2 regions of the Rahnella sp. AN3-3W3 genome follow, and region 1 is predicted to be linked to the other one. Evidence: predicted binding sites of a transcription regulator. Region 1 holds the regulator's gene; the other holds the start of a gene.
The links. The regulator PhoB, encoded in region 1, activates phosphate uptake and scavenging genes when phosphate is short. The targets are predictions, from matches to a motif close to CTGTCATAAAACTGNCNNAT.

Region 1 (5,040 bases):
TGCTGCACGCGCTGATTAAGCTGCGGGAAAATTTGAGCGAGTGAAAACAGCTGTTGCCGCACCGGACGCAGCTGCGTGAGTTCGGATTGTCGTTTCTGCAATGCTGCCAGCGGGTGCTGTTTTTCCTGCTCAGTCAGACGCTGTTGCGCAGTGTTAAGTGCGCCGGTCAGCGCGGTCTGGCGGGTCGTATGCTGGCGGCTTTCTTCGTCCAGCTTCTGTCGTTCGGCGGTCATTTGCACCAGCGTCGCGTTATGCTCACTGACAAGTTTCTGCACATCAGTGACAGACTGCTGTGTTTCAGTCAGTGATTTACGCAAACGGGTGATTTCGCCATCCAGCGGCAGGATTTTTTCTTCGATCAGCGTTTGGGTCTGACGCTGTTCTTCCGCCTGTTTCTGACGTGACGTTTGTGCCTGCTCCACCGCCAGATTCAGCGGCGTCATTTGCGCGATTTGCTGTTCCTGCTGCTGCGTCAGGTGCGCCAGTTGCTGCTGAAGACGTTGCGATTCATCCTGACAACGCTGGCGATCGTTGAGCAACGGACGCAGTTTTTCTGCCGGTTCGCTGCGCGCCAGTTGCTGTAACTGCGGCGCGGCGGCCAGATTTTCCTGCTCGGCGGCGGTCAGTTCTTGCTGAGATTGCTGCTGTTTTTGCTGCACCTGCTGCCACTGTTGCAGCCAGTTCAGATCCTGCTGGCGCTGTTGCGCCTGCTGACTGAGCGTGATTTCCTGCGCGTTCAGTTCAGCAAGTTGTGCTTCAAGCGTCTGGCGCTGTTCTTCGCTGAGCAGTTCGATCCCGGCCATGCGCTGGTGCAGACCATCAAGCGTTATCCGCGCTTCTTTATGTTGCTCAAATACTCGCTCAGACAGCAGCCCGTAAATTTCGGTGCCGGTCAGTTCCTCCAGCAGTTCGGCGCGGTCATTGGCATCGGCATTCAGGAATGCGGCAAATTGCCCCTGAGACAGCATCATGGATTTGGTGAAGCGACCGAAATCCAGCCCGGTCAGTGTGGCGATGGCATCGAGTTTATCGCGCACTTTATCGGCCAGAATTTTGCCGTCGGCCAGCAATGCCAGCTCTACTTTCGGTGCCTGCAGATTGCCGTCCGGCGAGTTTTTGGCGCGGCGCTGACTCCAGAACGCGCGATAACCGACGCCTTTGACTTCAAACTCCACTTCGGCCAGCGATTCGGCGGTGTGGCGCGTCATCAGCTCGTTCTGGCTTGGCGTGATGTTCAGACGTGGCGTCTGATGATACAGCGCCAGACAGATGGCATCGAGCAGGGTGGTTTTCCCCGCGCCGGTCGGGCCGGTGATGGCGAACAATCCGTTGCTGGCAAAAGGCTCAGCGGTGAAATCAATTTTCCATTCGCCTTCCAGCGAGTTCAGGTTTTTTAAACGCAAACTGAGAATTTTCATTGTGCGCTGTCCTCCGCATTCTGACCGCTGGTGACCTGTTCAACAACCTGCGCAAACAGCGTGCGCATCCGCGCCTGACGTGGTTCGTCAGGATCCGGTTCCAGTGCCAGCCGTCTTTCAAAGACGTCACTGACGCTCAGTTCGCTGAGTGTCTCTTTTTCCTGTTGCTCAATGCGGTTGATACGCTGTTCTTTACTGCGGCGTAAAAGCACCACTTCTACTGGCAAATCTGCCGTCAGCGCCTGAATGCGGCGCTGAATATCACTGAGATAATCCTGCGTGGCGACTTCAATATCCAGCCACACCGGTTTGGCCGGATCGCCGCCTTCGAACTGCGCCAGTTGTTTTTCGATTTCTGCCAGCGAGCCTTTGATTATCTGCATGGGCTGGAAAACGGGAATCTCCAGCGTGTCGATGGCGTTGAGCGTCGCGCCCTCAAAGTCCAGTAAGTACACACTTTTGGCTTTACTCAGTTCATCAAAACTCAGCGCAATCGGCGAACCGCTGTAACGGATATGTTCGGTTTTGGCGACGCACTGTGCGCGGTGGATATGACCAAGTGCCACGTAATCGACCGGCGGAAACGCCTGCGCGGGGAAGGCATCGAGTGTGCCTATATAGATGTCGCGCACGGAATCGGAGGTGCTGACGCCAACCGTGGTCAGATGGCCGGTAGCAATGATCGGTAGCGAAACGCCGAGTTCGTCGCGTTTGGTCTGCGCGGCCTGCCACAACGCGTCATAATGCGCGGCGATGGCTTCCTGCAATGCCAGCTGTTTGTCGCTGCCGGATTGTCCCGCCTGACTGGCGAGCAAATCCCGCGGACGTAAAAACGGAATAGCGCAAAGTACCGCGCCCGGTGTCCCGTCACGCTGGTTGAGCACTAAAATCTGTTCAGAGAGGTTTTCGCCGACGGTCGCAATCACCCGCGTATTCAGGCAGGAAAGCAGTTCTCGCGATTCATTGAGCGTGGCGACAGAATCGTGATTCCCCGCCAGTACAATCAGCTGACAGCCGGTTTGTTGCAACTCGACGACGAAGCGGTTGTAAAGCTCGCGGGCATAGCTGGGCGGGGAACCGGTATCAAATATATCGCCTGCCACAATCACGACATCTACCTGATGTTGCTGCACCTGACCAGTCAGCCAGCGCAAAAATGCCTGATGTTCGGCGGCGCGGCTTTTGGTGAAAAAGTACTGGCCGAGGTGCCAGTCTGACGTGTGGATCAGGCGCATGAGACTCCCGTATGGATCTGGATGACGACAATGGGGCAAAGTATAAACGTCGGCGGGGGACGCTGTCCCCGATAAATCAGACCAATTTCAGCGAGATGGCAGCTGAATAGAAGAAATGTCTCTGTCATATTTGACTGTAATGAACCATCCTTTCTATTCATAAATCTGTCACAAAACTGACGCATAATGGCGCCCGCAATCAAATAAAAGATCGCTAACCTATTGGCAGGACCTACGATGGCAAGACGTATACTGGTGGTTGAAGACGAAGCTCCAATCCGTGAAATGGTGTGTTTTGTACTGGAACAGAATGGCTATCAGGCAGTAGAAGCTGAAGATTTTGATTCAGCCGTTGGCCAGCTGGTAGAACCTTACCCTGAACTTATCCTGCTCGACTGGATGTTACCCGGCGGTTCCGGTATTCAGTTTATCAAACATCTCAAACGTGAAGCGCTGACCCGCGAAATTCCGGTGATGATGCTGACCGCCCGCGGTGAAGAAGAAGACAGGGTACGCGGCCTGGAAGTCGGTGCCGATGATTACATCACCAAACCGTTTTCTCCAAAAGAATTGGTTGCCCGCATTAAAGCCGTGATGCGACGCATCTCGCCAATGGCGGTGGAAGAAGTGATCGACATGCAGGGTTTAAGCCTGGATCCGTCGTCTCACCGTGTGATGGCCAACGAGCAGGCGCTCGATATGGGGCCGACCGAATTTAAATTATTGCACTTCTTTATGACCCACTCCGAACGTGTTTACAGCCGCGAACAGTTGCTCAATAACGTCTGGGGCACTAACGTTTATGTGGAAGATCGCACGGTAGACGTGCATATTCGTCGTTTACGTAAAGCGCTGGAAACCAGTGGACATGACAGAATGATCCAGACTGTTCGTGGAACCGGATACCGTTTTTCAACGCGTTATTGAGTCCCCACAGCGGAGAATCTGTGTGCTAGAACGTTTGTCATGGAAACGATTGGCCGGTGAATTCTTTCTCTTTTGCCTGCCCGCGTTAATCCTCGGTATCTTCGTCGGCCATTTCGGCTGGCTCCTCTTTGCGTCGCTGCTGGCGGCGCTGGGCTGGAATTATTACAACCAGCTCAAACTCTCTCACTGGCTGTGGCTTGACCGCAGCATAACCCCGCCGAATGGCCGCTGGAGCTGGGAGCCTTTGTTTTACGGGCTAAACCAGATGCAGATGCGTAACCGCCGTCGCCGTCGCGAATTAGGTCAGCTCATTAAACGTTTCCGCAGTGGTGCCGAATCATTACCCGATGCGGTGGTACTGACGACGGAAGAGGGCAATATTTTCTGGTGTAACGGGCTGGCGCAAGATTTGCTCGGTTTCCGCTGGCCGGAAGATAACGGACAACACATCTTTAACCTGCTGCGTTATCCCGAGTTTCGTACCTGGATCCAGACCCGTGATTTCAGCCGTGCCCTGAATCTGCAACTCAATAACGAGCATTACGTCGAGTTTCGCGTTATGCCTTATTCCGAAGGGCAATTGCTGATGGTGGCGCGTGATGTTACGCAGATGCGTCAGCTCGAAGGTGCACGTCGTAACTTCTTCGCTAACGTCAGTCATGAACTGAGAACCCCGCTGACTGTATTGCAGGGATATCTGGAAATGATGGAAGACGCCAAACTGGAAGAGCCGTTTCGTACCAAAGCGCTGGACACCATGCAGGAGCAGACGCGGCGCATGGACGGGCTGGTCAAGCAGCTGCTGACATTGTCGAAAATCGAAGCGTCAGCAAATATCGATATGCACGAGAAAGTCGATATTCCGGTAATGCTCGGCATGCTGGAGCGCGAAGTGCAATCCTTAAGCAGTGGCCGTCACGAAGTGGTGTTCCGTGTAAACGAGAAACTGAAGGTCTTTGGCAATGAAGATCAGTTACGCAGCGCGGTGTCGAATCTGGTGTACAACGCCGTCAACCACACCCCGGCGGGGACGCGGATAGAAGTCAGCTGGCAACAAACGCCGCATGGCGCGCAGTTCCAGATCAGTGATAACGGGCCGGGTATTGCGCCGCAACACCTGCCGCGCCTGACTGAACGTTTCTACCGTGTCGATAAAGCGCGTTCGCGCCAGACGGGCGGCAGCGGTCTGGGGCTGGCCATCGTCAAACACGCCCTGAGTCATCACAACGCAAAACTTGAAGTGATGAGTGAAGTCGGCGTCGGTACCCGCTTTATATTTACACTGGCACCGAAACTGATTGTTCCTCAGGAACAGGCCAGCCAAAGCGATGTGAAGGGATAAAAAGAAGCCACAGCCCACGCTGTGGCTTCTTTTAGCAGATGATTTGTAAACCTTTTTCTTCGATCAGCATCAGTAAGATCAGAGCAGCACCGGTGGGTTTGGTTTCATCCCGCTCCCA
Region 2 (5,040 bases), on a different contig from region 1:
CGGAGGAAATAACAATGGCCGTCATCAGCACACGGAAAACGGTTTTTCCGGTATAAGACAGCAACATACAAAGGAAGTAGACCAGCGCGAAACAGGCGATCGCTTCAACAGCAATGGACAACGCATTGTCATAATGCAGCTGCTCGAAACGACGGAAGAAGATCGGAAGGTTCAGTAAAATCCCAAGATAAAGTGCAATGAACAAAGAGATGCTCTGTTGCGAAAGTGTTCGTAATTTATGCATTAGAAATAAATGGCTCTTTTGTGAGTCTGTTTACGTCGTAAAGACCGCTCGTACCGGAGGATGGAACCTGCTCCTTAGGACAATTCAGACCCCGGAACGCCTATAATCGTTCAAAGTCATTGGTGACTTCCAATGTGATAATGTTACAAAATTAACGAATTGCTTATGTTTCAAAGCCATAGAAATGTGGGTTTCATACTTTTCCGACTCATTTTTTGAAATCTGTTGAGCAATTATTAAGAATCTTTGTGACCCGCATCAGGAAAGGACAGCGTGAAACGCGTCTCTCCCTGCGCTGAACTTTCAACACTGACACTGCCCTGATGCAGCGCCATAATGGCCTGAACAATCGATAAACCGAGCCCGCTCGAACTGCCACCTTCACTGCGCGACGCATCCGCACGATAGAAACGGTCGAAAAGTTTTCCGAGCTTATCTGCCGGTATCGGATCGCCCTGACTGATAACGTGAATATCCATGCCTTTAGCATGAGGTTCGGCGCGCAATACCACTTCGGTTCCTTCACGGCCATAACGCACCGCATTGGCAACCAGATTGCTCAGCGCACGCTGGAACAAAATAGCATCCGCGTGTAATACACCGCGCCCATCGCCATGCAGGGTCATTTCCCGCTCTTCTGCCAGCCCTTCAAAATATTCCTGGATACGCGTAATTTCTGATGAAACATCAATGCTGGTTATGGTGAGAACCGACCGCGCATCCGAAGCACGCGCCAGGAACAGGATGTTTTCGACCATGCGCGAGATGCGTTCCAGTTCTTCCATATTGTTAGCAAGCAGTGTTTCATATTCTTCGACCGTGCGTGGCTGATACAACGCCACCTGACAATGCCCCATCAGCGCGCCCACCGGCGTGCGGATTTCATGGGCCAGATCAGCGGAAAACTGCGTCAGGCGCTGATAACCTTCCGCCAGCCTTTCCAGCATATCGTTGAAAGAAAGGATGAGTTGCTGTAATTCCTGCGGCGCTTTGTCTGTACTCAGGCGCGTCGATAAGCTGGCCGGGTGGATTTGCGTCGCTTCCCGCGCCATATTGCGCAGCGGCCTCAACCCGCGGCGGATGACCAGATAACCCAGTGCGGCAATCAGCACATACGAAAACAACACTGCGCCGATAATTTCCCAGCGGAAGGTTTCTAACAGGCGCGATTCTTCGGTCATGAAATGGCCTGCGGTAATTTCAACCGTGCGTCCGTCCTGAATTTTTACCGCAGCACGGGCAAAACGCACCGGCGTGCCATCTGGCGCCTTTTGCCCGTGAACCGTTTTCAGCGTCAGCGGCTGCCCTTCGGGTACCGCGGCAAACGGCGGCAAAACAAGGTGTGAAGGATTGACGTTGATTAACGGCGGTTCACCGGAAAGGCTGAAGGTCAGAATATCGCGCTCATTGCCGAGCATATTTTCAAATAGACCAGGATTACGGCTCAGCTGTGACAGCGGGAATTCATTCGCCAGCAGATGGCGAAAATACTGCACGCGCCCGCTGACCTGATAATCCGCACGGCGCACCAGTTCTTTGTCCATCGAATAGTAGAGATAAAAGCCCACGGCACTGACCACCAGCGAGGCCAGCAGCGCAAAAAGTAATGTGGCGCGCAGCGTCAGCGACATGGCCCGTGCAGGCTTTTTAGCGGAGGTTAAATCAGTCATTGCGCACTTCACAGACGTAGCCGATGCCGCGCACGGTGTGGATCAGTTTCAGCTCAAAGCCACGGTCAACTTTGGCGCGCAGACGCTTAATGGCGACATCCACCACGTTTGTATCACTGTCGAAATTCATATCCCATACCTGCGAGGCGATCATGGTGCGCGACAGCACTTCGCCTTCGCGACGCATCAGCAGCTGCAACAACATGAATTCTTTATTGGTCAGCGCGATGGTCTGATCCTGACGGGTTACGCGACGGCGTAGCACATCAAGATGCAGGTCATCGACCGAGTAAATATCCGGCTCACGCGCTGCCGGACGGCGCAGCAACGTGCGGATACGCAATACCAGTTCGGTAAAGGAAAACGGTTTGATCAGATAATCGTCAGCGCCCAGTTCCAGCCCGTGGATGCGATCCTGCACTTCATCACGTGCGGTGAGAAACAGCACCGGCACGTCGCTTTTCTTGCGCAGAACTTCCATCACCTGCCAGCCGTCGAGGCCGGGCAGCATGACATCGAGGATCACCGTGTCATAGCCCTCCTCCAGCGCCAGAAACAGGCCATCGGCCCCGTTACGCGCCAGATCGACGCTATAACCGGCTTCGGTCAGCCCTTTTTTCAGGTAATCGCCCGTACTGACATCGTCTTCAATCACCAGTATCCGCATTCAGGCCCTCAGCGCCGCAATACCATTCTCCCAAAGAATGATTCATGGGGAAGTTTATCAGTTTCGCCAGACACCTTTGATGACAATTTTGTCATCAATTTGTCATCAGCCAATCCCGGTTTATCGTCCACTCTTAATGAAGCTATTCATCACTGGCAGGGTCAGTGATTCTTCTAACCAAATGAAATAATGCCGGAAACTGGAGAGTTAATAATGAATACCACCAAACGTCTTGCGGGTCTGTTACTGGGTTCACTGCTGATGAGCAGCACAATGGCATCGGCTTTTGCCGCCGATAACGTGATCAAACCAACACGCGGAACCATTGATTCTGTTAATGACTCATCAGTACAAATCACCACCCGTCAGGGCGAAAAGCTCGACGTTAAGCTGACGGATAAAACCCGTATCAACTCCGTCACCAAAGGCCAGATCAGCGATATCAAAGCCGACAGCTTCATCGGTACGGCGGCAGTACCTCAGGCCAACGGCACACTGAAAGCGCTGGAAGTTCACGTATTTGCGCCAAGCCTGCGCGGCAGCGGCGAAGGTTTCAATCCGTTTGAATCGCCGGACGGCAAAATCAACACCATGACCAACGGCACCGTCGGCAAACTGGTTAACAGCAATGGCCGCACGCTGACTGTGAAATACCATGATGCAGAGAAAACCGTTGTCGTTCCTGACGATGTACCGGTCGTTCTGCTGGCACCGGGTGACCGCAGTCTGCTGAAACCGGGCACCAAAGTCGTGCTGTTCGCGATGAAAGATGACAAAGGTTCCCTGGTTGCACGCGGCATTTCTGCGGGCAAAGACGGCGTTACGCCACCAATGTAATCCGGCCTGACGGCCTTACCGGACAACAGGAGTTTTTCCGTGAAACCTCAGCCCTCTCCACTTCGCAAACGCAGGGTGCATTCCTGGCCGGTGCGCATTTGTCACTGGATTAATCTGCTGGCAATGATCGGCATGGTAATGAGCGGCTGGGGGATTTATAACGCCGACCCGATTTTCTCGTTTACCTTTCCCCAGAGCACGACCCTCGGCGGCTGGCTGGGCGGCAACATCGCCTGGCATCTGGCAGTCATGTGGTTGCTGGCAGCAAACGCCCTTTTCTACATTCTTTGGGGCATGTTCAGCGGCCATTTCCGCCGCGACTTTTACCCCTTTTCGCCGCGCTCCGTCTGGCGCGATACCGTTCGCGCGCTGACATTCAAACTTCCCCACAAACTCGGGCAGTACAACGCCGTGCAAAAACTGATGTACAGCGGCGTGCTGTTGCTCGGCGTATTGCTTTTGCTTTCCGGTTTGTCCATCTGGAAACCGGTACAGTTCAGCGGTCTGGTGTGGTTGTTTGGCGGTTTTGATATCGCGCGTTATGTGCATTTTTTTGCGATGAGCGGCGTGATGCTGTTCGTCATTATTCACGTACTGATGGTTCTGCTGGTGCCAAAAACCTTCGTGGCAATGCTGACCGGCGGCAAAAAAATAAGTACGGAGGAAAGCGCCGATGAGTGATAAATCACGCCGGCCAAAAATTATTCTTGAGCCCGATCAGCGCAAGCAACTGGTCAATATTCAGCGCCGCATGTTATTGCGTGGAGGCCTCACGTTAGGCGCGGTATCGATGCTCACTGGCTGTAATCTGCAGGACGGTGACGAGGTCGATAAAGTGCTGTGGGCGATGTCACGCTGGAATGACCGCGTGCAAGGCTGGCTGTTCAGCGGACAAAAACTGGCGCAAACCTATCGCGCTGACCAGATCACCACGCCGTTCCGCTTCAATGCTTATTATCCGGAATACAACGTGCCGGAAATAGACATTCCCAATTACCGGCTTGAAGTCTCCGGTCTGGTGCAAAAGAAAGCCTCGTGGACGCTGGAACAGTTACAGCGACTGCCTCAGGAAAGTCAGATCACCCGTCTGATTTGCATTGAAGGCTGGAGCGCAATTGGTCAGTGGAAAGGCGTGCCGCTGAAAACGTTTTTACAGCACATCGGCGCAGATCTGACCGCTAAATACGTCGGATTCAAATGTGACGACCGTTATTATTCCAGCATCGATATGGCGACGGCGCTGCATCCGCAAACCATTCTGGCGCTGGATTTCGGCGGCAAACCGTTACCGCCGGATTTCGGTTACCCGTTACGCCTGAGAATGCCCACCAAGCTTGGCTTCAAAAACGCCAAACACATTGGCGCGATTTTCGTTACCAACGAATATCCCGGCGGCTACTGGGAAGATCAGGGATATAACTGGTACAGCGGGATTTGAGTTGCCCCCTAAACCCCCTCCCCGCCTCCCCCACTTAAGCGGCAAAGGTGCAAATAACGGTCCCGTCTCCACTACCCGCTGAAAAAAAGTCATAAAAAAAAACCGCTCAGTTGAGCGGTTTTTGTTTTCGCGGGTGTGTAACGACGAAGCGTTACGCAGGGCGAAGAATTAGAAGCTGTAACCC

Region 2: a site for PhoB is predicted at 2,670-2,689, ahead of UC15_RS16305 (heavy metal response regulator transcription factor). Genes of this name have one in related genera too.

The regions. Positions count from the first base shown of each region.
Region 1 is NZ_JYDG01000013.1:6,880-11,919, forward strand. It holds gene sbcC (exonuclease subunit SbcC) at 1-1,418, opposite strand, end outside; gene sbcD (exonuclease subunit SbcD) at 1,415-2,653, opposite strand; gene phoB (phosphate response regulator transcription factor PhoB) at 2,891-3,580, shown strand; gene phoR (phosphate regulon sensor histidine kinase PhoR) at 3,603-4,922, shown strand; gene UC15_RS05345 (DNA-binding transcriptional regulator) at 4,954-5,040, opposite strand, start outside.
Region 2 is NZ_JYDG01000056.1:9,674-14,713, forward strand. It holds gene eptB (kdo(2)-lipid A phosphoethanolamine 7''-transferase) at 1-244, opposite strand, end outside; gene UC15_RS16300 (heavy metal sensor histidine kinase) at 481-1,914, opposite strand; gene UC15_RS16305 (heavy metal response regulator transcription factor) at 1,907-2,581, opposite strand; gene UC15_RS16310 (hypothetical protein) at 2,795-3,418, shown strand; gene UC15_RS16315 (cytochrome b/b6 domain-containing protein) at 3,458-4,099, shown strand; gene UC15_RS16320 (molybdopterin-dependent oxidoreductase) at 4,092-4,856, shown strand; gene ompX (outer membrane protein OmpX) at 5,025-5,040, opposite strand, start outside.